One region of the Lelliottia sp. CFBP8978 genome, then DNA from elsewhere that is predicted to be linked to it. Evidence: predicted binding sites of a transcription regulator. Region 1 holds the regulator's gene; the other holds the start of a gene.
The links. Region 1 encodes sigma-54, which starts transcription at its own class of promoters, with help from an activator protein. Its sites were predicted from a motif close to GTTGGCACANNTTTCGCTNT; they were not measured.

Region 1 (8,214 bases):
ATCCTGCCACCTTCTACCAGATGCAGGACAACGGTAAGCCAGTGAAAGGCCGTGCGTCTCATATGCACTATGAACTGGCGAAGGATCTGGTCATTCTGACCGGCAATGCCTATCTGGAGCAGCTGGACAGCAACATCACCGGTGACAAAATCACTTACCTGGTGAAAGAGCAAAAAATGCAGGCTTCCAGCGAGAAAGGCAAGCGCGTCACCACCGTTCTGGTTCCGTCTCAGCTGCAGGACAAAGGCAAAGACCAGGCTCCGGCACAGAAAAAGAGTAACTAATTCGTTATGGCAACATTAACTGCAAAGAACCTCGCCAAAGCCTACAAAGGCCGTCGCGTAGTGGAAGATGTCAGTCTGACCGTCAAATCCGGCGAAATCGTTGGCCTGTTGGGTCCTAACGGCGCGGGCAAAACAACCACCTTCTACATGGTGGTCGGGATTGTCGCGCGCGATGCCGGTAACATTATCATTGATGACGAAGACATCAGTATTCTGCCGCTGCACGCCCGCGCGCGTCGTGGAATTGGCTACCTGCCGCAGGAAGCCTCTATTTTCCGCCGCCTGAGCGTGTTCGACAATCTGATGGCTGTTCTGCAAATCCGTGACGATTTGACCGCCGAACAGCGCCAGGATCGTGCTAATGAGCTGATGGAAGAGTTCCATATTGAGCATCTGCGCGACAGCATGGGCCAGTCGCTTTCCGGTGGTGAACGCCGCCGCGTAGAGATCGCCCGCGCTCTTGCAGCAAATCCGAAATTTATTCTTCTGGATGAGCCATTTGCAGGCGTCGACCCGATTTCTGTTATCGACATCAAACGTATTATCGAGCATCTGCGCGACAGCGGCCTCGGTGTCCTCATCACGGACCACAACGTGCGTGAAACACTGGCCGTCTGCGAACGCGCTTATATCGTCAGCCAGGGCCATTTAATCGCCCACGGAACCCCACAGCAAATCCTTGAAGATGAGCAAGTGAAGCGCGTGTACCTTGGGGAAGACTTCAGACTCTGATAGGGTAGAGGTTAAGTCACGCATATACTTTGAATAAGTCGAGCGGCAGGCAGACGGCAAATAAGTGAGTCCCTGGAGCTTACCTCAGTAAGTGGCTGGGATGAGTGAGCGCAGTCACCGCACATGCAGTTTGAAGTATGACGGGTATAACCGGAGAAAAACGCTCTGAACATGAAGCAAGGTTTGCAATTAAGGCTCAGCCAGCAGTTGGCAATGACGCCACAGCTACAACAGGCGATTCGTCTGTTGCAACTGTCCACGTTAGAACTCCAGCAGGAACTCCAGCAAGCCCTGGATAGCAACCCGCTGCTGGAGCAAACCGATCTTCATGACGAGGTAGATACCCAGGAAAAACAGGATACTGAAGCGCTCGATACGGCTGACGCTCTTGAACAAAAAGAGATGCCGGATGAGCTGCCGTTAGATGCCAGCTGGGATGAAATCTACACCGCCGGAACGCCGTCCGGGACGCGTGCCGACTATCAGGATGACGAGTTACCGGTTTATCAGGGTGAAACCACGCAGTCGCTTCAGGATTACCTGATGTGGCAGGTAGAGCTGACGCCTTTTACCGAAACCGATCGCGCGATCGCAACCTCGATTGTCGATGCGGTTGACGACACCGGCTATTTGACCGTATCGCTGGACGATATCCTCGAAAGCATCGGTGATGGCGAAGTCGATCTTGATGAAATAGAAGCCGTACTTAAACGCATTCAGCGCTTTGATCCTGTTGGCGTTGCGGCGAAAGATCTGCGCGACTGCCTGCTGATCCAGCTTTCGCAATTCGCGAAAGAGACTCCCTGGATCGATGAAGCACGCTTGATCATTAGCGATCACCTCGATCTGCTGGCGAACCACGATTTCCGAACGCTAATGCGCGTGACCCGGCTCAAAGAAGATGTGCTGAAAGAAGCGGTCAATCTGATTCAATCGCTCGATCCGCGCCCTGGGCAATCGATCCAGACCAGCGAACCCGAATACGTTATTCCTGACGTATTGGTGAGAAAGCATAACGGCCGCTGGAGCGTTGAGCTCAATTCCGACAGCATTCCCCGCCTGCAAATCAATCAGCAATACGCCTCTATGTGCACCAGTGTGCGCAATGATTCCGACAACCAGTATATTCGTAGCAATCTTCAGGAAGCGCGATGGCTGATAAAAAGCCTGGAGAGCCGCAATGATACATTACTGCGCGTCAGCCGCTGCATTGTTGAGCAGCAGCAGGCCTTTTTTGAAAAAGGTGACGAGTTTATGAAACCGATGGTGCTGGCCGATATTGCCCAGGCCGTCGAGATGCATGAATCCACTATCTCCCGCGTGACCACGCAGAAGTATCTGCACAGTCCGCGCGGTATTTTTGAGCTTAAGTATTTCTTCTCCAGCCATGTGAATACCGAGGGCGGCGGCGAAGCCTCGTCAACGGCGATCCGCGCACTGGTGAAGAAGTTGATCGCCGCGGAAAATCCCGCGAAGCCACTGAGTGACAGTAAGTTAACCACCATGCTGTCCGACCAGGGTATTATGGTGGCACGTCGTACTGTTGCGAAGTATCGAGAGTCTTTATCCATTCCGCCGTCTAACCAGCGTAAACAACTGGTTTGACACAACCGATAAGGAAGACACTATGCAGCTCAACATCACAGGACACAACGTCGAAATCACCGAAGCGTTACGCGATTTTGTGAATACAAAATTCGCTAAGCTGGAGCAATATTTCGAGAGGATCAATCAGGTCTACATTGTGTTAAAAGTGGAGAAAGTGACTCATATCTCGGACGCAACCCTGCACATCAACGGGGGTGAAATCCATGCCAGTGCGGAAGGGCAAGACATGTACGCGGCTATCGACGGCTTGATTGACAAGCTGGCACGACAGCTTAATAAACATAAAGATAAACTGAAACAACACTAATTGTCCGGGCAGTTAACGGGTGCAGGACGGCCTGTTGTGAAACACAACAGGCCATTTGTACGGTTAGCGCTTAGGTGAAATTATGATGAACAACGATTCGGCTCTTCAATTGAGTAATGTCCTTAACCAGGAATGTACCCGCAGTGGCGTTCACTGTCAGAGCAAAAAACGTGCTCTGGAAATCATCAGTGAACTGGCCGCAAAACAGTTAGGCCTGCCGCCCCAGGTGGTGTTTGAAGCGATTCTGACCCGCGAAAAAATGGGCAGTACCGGTATCGGCAACGGCATTGCCATTCCGCATGGCAAACTGGAAGAAGACACCTTACGTGCCGTTGGTGTTTTCGTGCAGCTCGAAACGCCTATCGCCTTTGATGCGATTGATAATCAGCCTGTGGATCTGCTGTTTGCTCTGCTGGTGCCCGCTGACCAGACGAAAACCCATTTGCATACGCTTTCGCTGGTCGCTAAACGTCTGGCGGATAAAACGATTTGCCGCCGCCTGCGCGCAGCCCAAAGTGATGAGGAGCTGTATCAAATTATCACCGAAGCGGAAGGCCATCACGATGATGCGTAACCAGGAGATAGCCTTCACATCTGTCGTCGTGAGGAGAAACGGAACATGGTGCTGATGATCGTCAGCGGTCGTTCGGGTTCGGGAAAATCCGTTGCTCTCCGGGCGCTCGAAGATATGGGATTTTACTGCGTAGATAACCTTCCGGTGGTACTGCTGCCCGACCTGGCGCGTACGCTGGCCGACAGGCAAATTTCTGCTGCGGTAAGTATCGACGTGCGCAACATGCCGGAATCCCCGGAGATCTTTGAACAGGCGATGAACAGTCTGCCTGAGACCTTTACGCCTCAGCTGCTGTTCCTTGATGCCGATCGCAATACCCTGATCCGCCGCTACAGCGATACCCGTCGTCTGCACCCTCTTTCCAGCAAGAATTTATCGCTGGAGAGCGCCATCGATGAAGAGAGCGATTTGCTGGAACCGCTGCGTTCCCGTGCGGATTTGATCGTCGATACCTCCGAAATGTCCGTTCATGAACTGGCAGAAATGCTGCGCACACGCCTGCTGGGTAAACGCGAGCGCGAGCTGACCATGGTGTTCGAATCCTTTGGTTTCAAACACGGTATTCCGATTGATGCGGATTATGTTTTCGACGTGCGCTTCCTGCCCAATCCGCACTGGGACCCGAAACTGCGTCCAATGACCGGTCTGGACAAGCCCGTCGCCGCATTCCTCGACAGACACACAGAAGTTCACAATTTTATTTACCAGACGCGAAGCTACCTTGAGCTATGGTTACCTATGCTGGAAACCAACAACCGCAGCTATCTGACCGTCGCGATTGGGTGTACCGGTGGTAAACATCGTTCGGTGTATATTGCCGAACAGCTGGCCGATTATTTCCGCTCACGCGGTAAAAACGTTCAGTCTCGTCATCGCACGCTGGAAAAACGTAAAACATGACCGTAAAACATACCGTTGAAATCACCAACAAGCTGGGCATGCACGCACGCCCGGCGATGAAACTGTTTGAACTGATGCAGGGATTTGATGCAGAAGTGCTGCTGCGAAACGACGAAGGCACCGAAGCCGAAGCCAATAGCGTCATCGCTTTGTTGATGCTGGATTCCGCCAAAGGCCGACAGATTGAAGTCGAAGCGACGGGTCCGCAAGAGGTCGAAGCGCTGGAAGCGGTCGTCGCGCTGTTTAATGCCGGCTTTGATGAGGACTAAGTCCTCATCTAATACAATTTATTTCTCGTCATAAATCCTTCCCCGCCAAGCTGGCGCATCTGGCGCATAATCCACGCCTGGCGGCTGCGGACATATCCAGACGGCGCATCCGCTTTAAACCGAATCGGGTTGGGTAATACGGCCGCCAGCAGTGCCGCTTCTGAAAGCGTCAAACGGCTGGCCGGTTTATGGAAATAGCGCTGAGCTGCCGCCTCAACACCAAACACGCCCTCACCAAACTCAGCAACATTCAGATAGACCGTCAGGATGCGTTTTTTACTCCAGACCGTCTCCATGCCTAACGTCAGGCCCGCTTCCAGCCCTTTTCTCACCCAGCTTCGTCCATCCCACAAAAAAAGATTTTTTGCCGTCTGCTGGGAAAGAGTTGACGCTCCGCGAACGCGATTCTCGTTGCGTTCATTGTGGGCCAGCGCTTTCTCAATCGCCGTGACGTCAAAACCCCAGTGGTCCGGGAATTTCTGATCTTCTGCGGCAATCACCGCCAGCCCCATCCACGGTGAAATCTCATCCATGCTCACCCAGTCAGAATGTGCCACGTAGCTGAAATTACCGGTCAACCATGCGCCGATCTGCCGCTCCACCATCACCGCAGAAAATGGTACGGGGAGAATGCTAAACACCGCAATGCCGCCTCCCCAGAAAACCATCAGCACCAGAATGATGCGAAGCAAAATGCGCTTCGCCCAGGCGACAGGCGTCGCGTTTTTCTTACTCACAGAGTCAGCACCAGCACGCGATCAACCAGCTTCTCGATTCCGGCCGCGGCTTCAGCGATGTTTTGCGCCAGCATATAGGCAGGAGTGGTGACAATTTTGTTGTCTTCATCCACGACGATATCATCCACAGGGCAAGGCACATGCTCGCCACCCATCTCTTCGATCACCTCTGCCGTATCAATATCCGTCCCGATGGTCAGGCGCAGCGGAAAATCAAAGATTTTAGGGAGCATGGCGGGCGCAATGCACATAAAGCCCAGCGGTTTTCCCGCGCTGTGCATACGCTGAACCAGATCTTTCAGCGTCGGGTCAACCCGACACTCGCTGCCAAGGCTGGCAAAGCTGCTCAGATTTTTCGCCGCCCCAAAACCGCCGGGAACAATCAGCGCATCCAGCTCATCGGCATTCGCCTGTGCCAGCGGGGTCACCGCGCCACGCGTAATGCGAGCCGATTCAATAAGCACATTGCGGGTTTCAGCCATCGGCTCGCCGGTGAGATGATTGATGACATCCACCTGATTTTTATCCGGTGCGAAACAGACGACTTCTGCGCCCTGTTTCGCCAGCGCCAGCAGCGTCAGAACGGACTCATGAATCTCCGTACCGTCATAGACGCCACATCCGCTGAGTACAATACCAACCTTTTTCATTAACCGTTCCTTCTTTCCAACTCTCTGAAGCACATTAATAATTCTGATTAAAACGCTATGCTTCACACATTTCACTGATTCATGTAACAAATCGTTTAAGATTTGCTATCTTAACTGCTTACGGCCTTAATTTTTAGGCTGCGTCCATGCGAGAACAACACAAATAATCAGGCGCGGCCACGATTTCCCTGGTGTTGGCGCAGTATTCGCGCACCCCGGTTAAGCCGGGGTCATTTTTTTGTGCTGTCCACCCACGCCTTAAGCACGTCCACATCGTTCTGCCACTCTTGTTTCATCTCCTCAACCCATTCACCCACGTTGTCCCACCACGCCGGTAAATCCGAAGACTGGATCTGCTGACCGAGCTGTTGTAAGTGACGCAAACCAATCGAGCCTGCAGCACCTTTAATTTTGTGGCCTTCTTCGACTATGCCTTTCTGATCGCGAGCGGTCAGATTCGATTCCAGCACACTTACATAACCTGGCATCATTTTTTCAAATACGGCCAGACCATCAGTAATCAGTTTCGGCCCCACCAGCTCGATATACTGCTCAAGCATGGCAATATCCAGAATAGCTTGTGCCTTCGCGCTATCAACAGATGTCATGGTGCATTCCTCTTCATCACTGGTATCCCAGAACTTTTTAATCATGGCGGTCAGAGCGGGAACCGCCAGCGGTTTGCTAAGCACATCGTCCATACCGGCATCGAGGTACTCTTTTTTATCCTTCAATACGTTCGCGGTGAGAGCCACCAGCGGCGGCATCTCATCGCGGGTATAACGGCGGGTGAGTTCACGAGAGATATCCAGCCCGGTCATATCCGGCAGCTGAATATCCAGCAGAACGAGGTCATATTCTCCAGGGGTAAACATCTCCAGCGCGGCCGTCCCCGTCATGGCGACATCGACGCTGTTACCCAGTTTTTCCAGAACCGAACGGGCAACAATGACGTTCAACTCAATATCTTCTACCAGCAGCACATGCAGCGCAGGCAGCGGCAGTTCGTCGTTCTCAAACGTATCTTCGACTTCTTCCGCCACTGCCGGAGCATGCACTGTCAGCGTAAACGTTGAGCCTTTACCTTGTTGGCTGGCCACGGTGATATCACCGCCCATACTCTTCGCCAGACGGCGCGATACCGCCAGACCAATCCCGGTCCCAGTGGCCGGTTTGCCGCCGTTACTGTCTTTCACCTGGTAATACATGGCGAAGATCTTATCCTGCTCTTCCTGCGGGATGCCGATGCCAGAATCTTCCACCTCAAAGTGCAACATATCGCCTTCATCAAAGCGAATACGCACAACCACTGCGCCATGCTGGGTAAACTTGACGGCATTACTGATCAGATTCCAGAGGATCTGGCGCAGACGCGTACCGTCCGTTACCACTTTATGCGGCAGAGGAAGTGTCGGCTCCAGCACAAATCGTAGCCCTTTTTGCTGCGCCTGCAGGCCGGACAGATTCTCCAGATCGGCGAGGAAGCCGGTGAAATCCACGGGCTGATTATCCAGCTGAACTTTACGCCGCTCCATCTTATCCATATCAATAATATCGTTGAAGATATTGCCGAGCGTCACGGCGGAAACATGGATAGTTTTGAGGTATTTTTCTTGCTCGGAAGTGAGTTCGGTGTCCAGCAGAATGCGGCTCAGGCCCACGATGCCGTTCAGCGGCGTACGCAGTTCGTGGCTGATGGTGGAGATGAATGTCGTCTTATCCCGGCTGGCGCGCTCCAGCGCGTCCTGATAGCGCTTACGCTCGGTAATATCACGCCCAAAGCCCATCAGGCCGTGGCGTTTCCCAACGCGATCGTAATAAGGCACTTTACGGATTTCGAAGCAGGCTTTGCGTCCGTCCGGATAGTCCAGCCACTGTTCGTAAGTGAGTGAGACATTATGGCGGAACACTTTTTCATCGGTTTCAATCACCTTGGCCGCCGCTTCTTCCGAGTAGACATCCTGCGGTTTGAGGTGAATCAGCTGTTTTTCGCTTTTCCCGGTCAGCAGCTCCATCGCGCGGTTACAGCCCGAAAATTCTTTATCTTCGTTACGGTAGAAAACCAAATCAGGCGAGGCATCGAGAAAAGATCGCAGGAAAGAGGATTGCTGCTCTAGCTGGATCTGGGTGACTTCACGCTCTTTCATCTCGAT
Region 2 (8,214 bases), 520 kb from region 1:
GTAATTCGCGACGCTGCCGATCGCGTCCACCGGATCCCACAGGTTAACGTGGCCGTCGCCATTAAAGTCTACGGCATACTCTTTATACGAGGACGGCATAAACTGGCCGTAGCCCATTGCGCCTGCAAAAGAGCCTTTCAGATCAAGAGGATCGTCCTGCTCGTTACGCGCCATCAGCAGGAAGGTTTCCAGCTCGGACGAAAAATATTCCGCACGGCGGGGATAGTTGAAGGAGAGCGTCGCCAGCGCATCAAGAATACGCGTTTTACCCATTACGCGGCCCCAGCGGGTTTCCACGCCGATGATGCCGACAATAATTTCCGGCGGCACGCCGTAAACCTGCCATGCACGCGTTAACGCATCTTCATACTGATTCCAGAACGCCACACCATTTTGCACGTTATCAGGGGTGATAAACTGTTTGCGATAGCGGAGCCATGCGCCGTTTGGCCCCGTCGGCGCCTGTGCGGTAGGCGCCTGTCTGTCCATCAGACGCAACACGTAATCCAGCCGTTTTGCCTGCGACAAAATCTCCTGCAACTGCTGCCTGTTAAAACCATGCTTGCTCACCATCTTATCAATGAACTGTTCAGCAGCGGGGTTGTTAGCGAAATCGCCTCCCATTTGCATCACATTGTGCTGCGGCTCCAGCAGAAAACCGCCGGAAGGCGCACCAGCCGTCTGTTGAACTTCCTCTGTTTTCGGTTTGCTGCTGCAGGCAGCAAGCATAATCAGCGCGGGTAAGAGCGCTGCATAACGACGCTTGACCATGAGACATCCATTTAACGAATTCGATAAGTGGCAAGTATGGTAAAGCATCCCCGACACCTCAAGGAAGCGGTTCTGTGGCCGTAAGCAAAATCTTTCATCATTCCTCATGATGAGGAGTAACAGAATGCACTATCATGGGCGAATTCACCCTTCTGTTGTTCTGCCATGACCAGAAGAGAAAGGAATCATAACCGGAGATAAAGATGAGTGATTTTCTGCTAAACACAGGCCGTCAGACATTATTGCTGGAGCTGCAGGAAGCCAGCCGCCTGCCGGAAAGACTGGGCGAGGATTTTGTTCGTGCGGCGAATACGATTATCCAGTGCGAAGGCAAAGTCATTGTTGCCGGTATCGGCAAGTCCGGTCATATCGGTAAAAAAATTGCCGCCACGCTTGCCAGCACCGGTACCCCGGCATTCTTCGTTCACCCGGCAGAAGCCCTGCACGGCGATCTGGGGATGATTGAAAGCCGCGATGTCATGCTGTTTATCTCCTATTCTGGCTCGGCAAAAGAACTGGATTTAATTATTCCGCGCCTGCAGGAAAAATCGGTCGCCCTGCTGGCGATGACCGGCAAATCCCGTTCGCCACTTGCGCTGGCAGCCAAAGCCACGCTGGATATTTCAGTCGAGCGCGAAGCCTGTCCGATGCATCTCGCCCCCACTTCCAGCACCGTCAACACCCTGATGATGGGCGATGCGCTGGCGATGGCCGTCATGCAGGCACGCGGCTTTAACGAAGAGGACTTTGCCCGTTCTCATCCGGCGGGTGCGCTGGGCGCGCGTCTGCTCAATAAAGTGCATCACCTGATGCGCACTGATGATGCCATTCCGCAGGTGAAACTCGATACCAGCGTCATGGACGCCATGCTCGAACTGAGCCGTACCGGGTTAGGACTGGTCGCCGTGTGTGATGATAAGGGCCTGGTGAAAGGGGTCTTTACCGACGGCGACCTGCGCCGCTGGCTGGTTGGCGGCGGCAAGCTCGAAGCCATTGTCAGTGAGGCCATGACCACTGGCGGCCTGACGCTCAACGCCGACAGCCGCGCCATTGAAGCCAAAGAGGTGCTGATGAAACGCAAAATCACCGCCGCTCCGGTAGTGGACAACAGCGGTAAGCTTTGCGGCGCTATCAACCTGCAGGATTTTTACCAGGCCGGCATTATCTAGCCCTTCAGACCCAGACGCTTCGCCAGCCGGTGCAGGTTGGCGACGTCTGTCTCCAGCGCCCGCGCACACGCCGCCCAGCTGCCGTTATGGTGTTCCAGCGCGCGGGTAATCATCTGCCGTTGAAATGCTTCCGTTGCTTCACGCAGGTTTTCGTTGGCGATTGCAGGCGCTTGCCGGGTCACTACCGCTGGCGCATCGTCATGCAGTGCAAAATGACGCGCATGGATCACCACTTCATCACCGGTTCGCGCCGCGCGCGCCAGGACCACCGCGCGGTGAATCGCATGTTCCAGCTCGCGCACATTTCCCGGCCAGCCGTAACTGAGCAGATGATGACGGGCCCCTGGGCTAAGGACCACGCGCGATAATCCCATCTTGAGCCGGCACTGTTCGCAGAAATAGCCCGCCAGCAGCACAACATCTTCACCACGCTCACGCAGCGGCGGTACGGAGAGCGGAAACACGCTTAAACGATGGAACAGGTCGGCGCGGAAATTCCCGGCCAGCACCTCCTCGCGCAGATCGCGGTTCGTGGCCGCCAGCACGCGGACATCGACCCGCAGGTTGCGGTCATCACCCACTCGCTGAATATCGCCGTACTGCAGTACGCGCAGCAGCTTGGCCTGTAACGCCAGCGACAGCTCGCCAATTTCATCAAGGAACAGCGTGCCGTTATCGGCCATTTCAAACTTACCGCTACGGTTGCTGATCGCCCCCGTAAACGCCCCTTTGACATGCCCGAACAATTCGCTTTCTGCCACGCTCTCCGGCAGCGCGGCGCAGTTCAGATACACCAGCGGATTCACGGCGCGCGGCGAGCCTTCATGAATGGCCTTCGCCACCAGCTCTTTTCCGGTGCCCGTTTCGCCGCTGATTAAAACGTTAAGGTCGGAAGCCGCAACGATCTCGATCTCTTTTTTCAGCTGCGCCATTCCCGGCGACAGGCCGATCATTTCCGTGTGCGCCACCTGCTCAAAGGCAGTAGGCGTGCCCGGCAAAATATTCTGGCTTTCAAGTTGCTCAATCAGCAACGCGTTATTTAGCGCGCCGGAAGCCAGCGCAGCAATCAGGCGTAACTCTTCATCGCTAAAGGTATCGAACTGATCGGGCAACAGGCCGTCGAGCGTCAGCGCGCCAATCAGGTTTTGTCCGGCAAATAGCGGCAGGCCAATACAGGCGTGCACTTTCAGGCTCTCTTGCCCCGGAATCAAACCATCATAGGGGTCGGGCAAATCGCTGTCGGCCGGGAAACGGACGACGTCTCCCGCACGGGCAATCGTTTCGAGGCGCGGATGCCCCTCCAGCGTAAACCGCCGCCCCAGGACATCCTGAGCCAGCCCGTCGATCGCCAGCGGAATAAATTGTCGCCCTTCGTAGCGCAGCAGCGCTGACGCATCGCAATCCAGCACATGGCGCAGCGTGGAGATCAGCCGCTGGAAACGATCCTGATGGCCGATACCGGTCTGTAACTCAATGGCAATCTTCGCCAGCACGTCTACGGAAAAACTCATGTTCGCCTCACTGTCATTTTGACAATACACAATGTCATATTGACAACAAACAGTACAGTCATATTGACTACTCATTTTGGGTGAATATTTTTAAATATACATAAAATCAATAATTTAAAAGTTGGCACGTAACTTGATATAGCAAAAACATCTTTTTTTAAAACACCGTGTTCATTAGAGGTTGCTATGTCTATTCTGGTTAAAAATAACATTCATTGGGTTGGCCAACGTGACTGGGAAGTGCGTGACTTTCACGGCACCGAATATAAAACGCTGCGCGGCAGCAGCTATAACAGCTATCTCATCCGTGAAGGCAAAAATGTGCTGATCGATACCGTCGATCATAAATTCAGCCGTGAGTTCGTGCAGAACCTGCGCAGCGAAATCGATCTGGCGGATATTGATTACATCATTATTAACCATGCGGAAGAAGATCATGCCGGCGCACTGACCGAACTGATGTCGCATATTCCGGATACCCCGATTTACTGCACCACTAACGCTATCGACTCCATTAACGGTCACCATCACCATCCTGAATGGAATTTCCACACCGTAAAAACCGGTGACTCGCTGGATATCGGTAACGGCAAACAGCTGATCTTCGTAGAAACGCCGATGCTGCACTGGCCGGACAGCATGATGACTTACATGACTGGCGATGCGGTGCTGTTCAGTAACGACGCCTTTGGCCAGCACTACTGCGACGAACGTCTGTTCAACGACGAAGTCGATCAAACTGAGCTGTTCGAACAGTGCCAACGCTACTACGCCAATATCCTGACGCCGTTCAGCCGCCTGGTGACGCCAAAAATCACAGAGATCCTCGGCTTCAACCTGCCGGTCGATATGATTGCCACCTCTCACGGTGTGGTATGGCGCGAAAACCCAACCCAAATCGTTGAGCTGTATCTGAAATGGGCGGCGGATTATCAGGAAGATCGCATCACGCTGTTCTATGACACCATGTCCAACAACACCCGCATGATGGCCGATGCAATTGCCCAAGGCATCAACGAAGTTGACCCGAACGTGGCGGTGAAAATCTTCAACGTGGCGCGCAGTGATAAAAACGAAATTCTGACCAACGTCTTCCGCTCCAAAGGTGTGCTGGTGGGGACCTCCACGATGAACAACGTGATGATGCCGAAGATTGCCGGTCTGGTCGAAGAGATGACCGGCCTGCGCTTCCGTAACAAACGCGCCAGCGCCTTTGGTTCGCATGGCTGGAGCGGTGGCGCAGTGGACCGTCTCTCCACCCGACTGCAGGATGCCGGTTTCGAAATGTCGTTGAGCCTGAAGGCGAAATGGCGTCCGGATATCGACGCACTGGAAATCTGCCGCCAGCATGGCCGTGATATCGCTCGTCAGTGGGCGCTCGCTCCGCTTCCGCAAGCCGCAGTCAGCGAAACAGCGCAGCCAGAAGCCGCGGCTAGCGCCACCGTTGCCACAGCCGATCTGGGTCCTTGCATGCAGTGCAGCGTTTGCCAGTGGATCTACGATCCCGAACTCGGCGAACCGCTGCAGGACGTCGCACCCGGCACGCCGTGGAGTGAAGTACCAGATAATTTCCTCTGCCCGGAATGTTCACTTGGTAAAGACGTGTTCGACGAACTGGCATCGGAGGCAAAATGAGCCACGGTATTGTCATCATCGGCTCGGGCTTTGCCGCCCGCCAGCTGGTCAAAAATATCCGCAAACAAGATACGACGGTTCCGCTAACGCTCATCGCCGCTGACAGCATGGACGAGTACAACAAACCGGACTTAAGCCATGTTATAAGCCAGAATCAGCGCGCCGGCGATCTCACCCGCCAGACAGCGGGGGAATTTGCTGAACAATATCATCTGCGCCTGTTTCCGCATACCTGGATCACGGATATCGACGCCAGTGCGCATGTCGTAAAAAGTAAAGATAAAACATGGCAGTACGATAAGCTGGTACTGGCAACGGGGGCTTCAGCGTTTGTGCCGCCGGTTGAAGGCCGTGAACTGATGCTGACCCTGAACAGCCAGCAAGAGTATCAGGCCAGTGAAACCACGCTGCGCGATGCGCAGCGGGTCATGATCGTCGGGGGCGGATTGATTGGCACCGAGCTGGCAATGGATTTCTGCCGCGCCGGAAAATCAGTAACGCTGGTCGATCACGCCGCCAGTCTGCTCTCTGCCTTAATGCCGGCAGAAGTAAGCAGTCGCTTACAGCATCGCCTGACGGATATGGGCGTTCATCTGGTGCTGAAATCGCAGCTGCAGAGTCTGACGAAAATGGGTAACAGCATCTGCGCCATGCTCGATCGCAATCGTTGTGTTGAGGTAGATGTGGTTGTCGCTGCAACAGGTCTGCGCCCGGAAACGACGCTGGCGCATCGCGCCGGGGCTGAAACCCAGCGGGGTGTGAAAGTGGACAGCTATCTGCAAACCACGCAGCCCGATATTTTTGCTCTGGGTGACTGCGCAGAAATTAACGGCCAGGTCCTGCCGTTCCTGCAACCTATCCAGCTGAGCGCCATGTATCTGGCTAAAAATCTGCTCGGTGCCAGCGCGCCGCTGAAGCTGCCAGCCATGCTGGTGAAGGTCAAAACACCAGAACTGCCGCTGCATCTCGCAGGTGAAACGCAACGACAGGATTTAAACTGGCAAATCGCGATTGAACCCCAGGGAATGGTCGCCAAAGGCGTCGATAATGACGGTCAACTGCGCGCCTTTGTGGTCAGCGAAGATCGGATGAAGGAGGCTTTTGCCCTGCTGAAATCGTTAACAATTTAACCCTCACTCTCTTGCCACGCTTACTTAACCTTAGGATTTTTTTATCCGCAGCCCCGATGTCCCGGGGCTTTTTTTTGCGCATCACATTCACTAAATAAATACATATAAGATAAATCATCAATTAATATCCTTTTTTGATTACTCACATCAATGTTTGAGATAGCGGAGTATTTTTTTGGACTCATTACCGCTTTATCAATTCCCGCTAAAAAAGTATTTCTAATTAGCCCGCGATATCGACATCGAATTTTATTCACTTAACGCCAGCCACAGATAAATATCGCGTATATCGCTTAAAAGCAAACGCCCGCTACTCCATATAATGGGGAATGAATAAAAACTCCAGATATCATCTGATGTGAACGCAAATATAAAGGAATTTATCTTTAATAAGTATATTTATTTGAAGGATGAGTTCGTTTACTGGAAATAGCCAGCCATCATGGTTTGCGCCTGTGCCTGCAACGTCCTGATTGCTCTGAAACACCTGCGCGAGTTGAACAAAAAGATGAATCTGCAAATGATAAACGGATAAATAATTGTGAATCCGGCATTTCCGGGACCATTATTTATCGCGCCAGATAATGCCCCTCCCACTCAATAAAAATTAATTTCTCCATTAACAGACCAGCCAAAAAATGACCGCGAGCAAAACCTGAAATGAAAATCGTCGTGCATATCTCTTCATTTACAGTCAGATAGCGTGTATTCGCGCGGCGGCCACCACCGCCTGTCCAAAGGAGATTGCCCCGTCGCCCGCAGGCAGATGAGAGGGAAAAAGAAGTTGATAATCAGCCAGGTAATATTGCAGCCGCGCGCGCAGCACGCTGTTATGCATCACGCCACCGCTAAAGCATAACGTCCGCAGAGAGAGCCGTCGGGCGTGATGGCGCATTAACTCCGCCAGCCCTTTTGCCAGCGCATCGTGGAATGCCCACGCGCGCTCGCACGGCTGTGCCTGCCAGTCGAGCCACTGCTGCCAGAACAGGGGCATAACCAGCGTATTATTTTCGACAGGAAGCGTCACCGGATGGTGAATCCCTGGGCATTGCGCAGCGAGGGCTTCCAGTTTGCAGGCGGCCTCGCCTTCATAACTTTGCCGCTCCGGGGCGATATTCAGCGCGCAGGCCACGGCATCGAACAGACGTCCGCAGGAAGAGGCCAGCGGCGCGTTGATCCCCCGCTCAATGGCTGTCGCCAGCAGCGGCCACTGTTGTTGCTGCACGGCGCGGGTTTCCGCGCGCGCTTGCCAGTCAGGAATAAATGCCAGGCATTGCGCCAGCAGATTGCGCCAGGGTTGTCTCGCCGCCAGATCGCCTCCGGGCAGCGCCACCGCGGGCAAGCCCCCCAGATGCTCACATTCGCGATAGTTGACCCGCAAACATTCACCGCCCCACAGCTTTCCCTTCTCTCCCATTCCGATACCGTCCAGCACCAGCGCGATCGCATCGCCTGCATCCAGCGCCCAGCCGTTTTCAGCCAGGCTGCTTGCTGCATGCGCGTGGTGATGCAACACTGTCTCTTTAGGCAGAGCCAGTTCATTGGCCCACTGTGCCGAGCGATAGCCGGGATGAGCGTCCGTCACGATCCGCTGTGGATTGAAATCATACATTTGCTGAATCACCGACAGCGCCCCGCGCCACTGACTTTCGACGCCATCGTCGCTGAGATCGCCAAAGTGCTGACTCAACACCGCCTGTTCACCGCGTACCAGACAAAAGGTGTTTTTCATCTCGGCCCCCAGGCAAAGCATGGGAGGAATATCGGTAAATCCGGCGGGTAACGCGAGGGTATCAGGCACATATCCCCGCGCGCGCCGCATCATTGCGCCCTCTGCATCCACCACGGAATCATCCATTCGTTGCAGAATCTCGCGGTTATGCAGCAAAAATCCGTCAGCAATATCGCGCAGCTCATCCAGCGCTTGCGCATTGTCGAGCGCTGGCGGTTTGCCGCTGAGATTGCCGGAGGTCATGACCAGCGGCCGGGCAACGTCGT

Region 2: norV (anaerobic nitric oxide reductase flavorubredoxin) is a predicted target of sigma-54. The motif match lies at 3,572-3,591, and genes of this name have one in related genera.

What each region holds. Positions count from the first base shown of each region.
Region 1 covers NZ_CM188253.1:3,901,948-3,910,161, forward strand. Annotated here, with positions in the region: gene lptA (lipopolysaccharide ABC transporter substrate-binding protein LptA) at 1-284, shown strand, start outside; gene lptB (LPS export ABC transporter ATP-binding protein) at 291-1,016, shown strand; gene rpoN (RNA polymerase factor sigma-54) at 1,188-2,621, shown strand; gene hpf (ribosome hibernation promoting factor) at 2,644-2,931, shown strand; gene ptsN (PTS IIA-like nitrogen regulatory protein PtsN) at 3,014-3,505, shown strand; gene rapZ (RNase adapter RapZ) at 3,551-4,405, shown strand; gene npr (PTS phosphocarrier protein NPr) at 4,402-4,674, shown strand; gene mtgA (monofunctional biosynthetic peptidoglycan transglycosylase) at 4,683-5,342, opposite strand; gene elbB (isoprenoid biosynthesis glyoxalase ElbB) at 5,408-6,061, opposite strand; gene arcB (aerobic respiration two-component sensor histidine kinase ArcB) at 6,292-8,214, opposite strand, start outside.
Region 2 covers NZ_CM188253.1:3,384,042-3,392,255, forward strand. Annotated here, with positions in the region: gene mltB (lytic murein transglycosylase B) at 1-771, opposite strand, end outside; gene gutQ (arabinose-5-phosphate isomerase GutQ) at 975-1,940, shown strand; gene norR (nitric oxide reductase transcriptional regulator NorR) at 1,937-3,451, opposite strand; gene norV (anaerobic nitric oxide reductase flavorubredoxin) at 3,638-5,086, shown strand; gene norW (NADH:flavorubredoxin reductase NorW) at 5,083-6,216, shown strand; gene hypF (carbamoyltransferase HypF) at 6,911-8,214, opposite strand, start outside.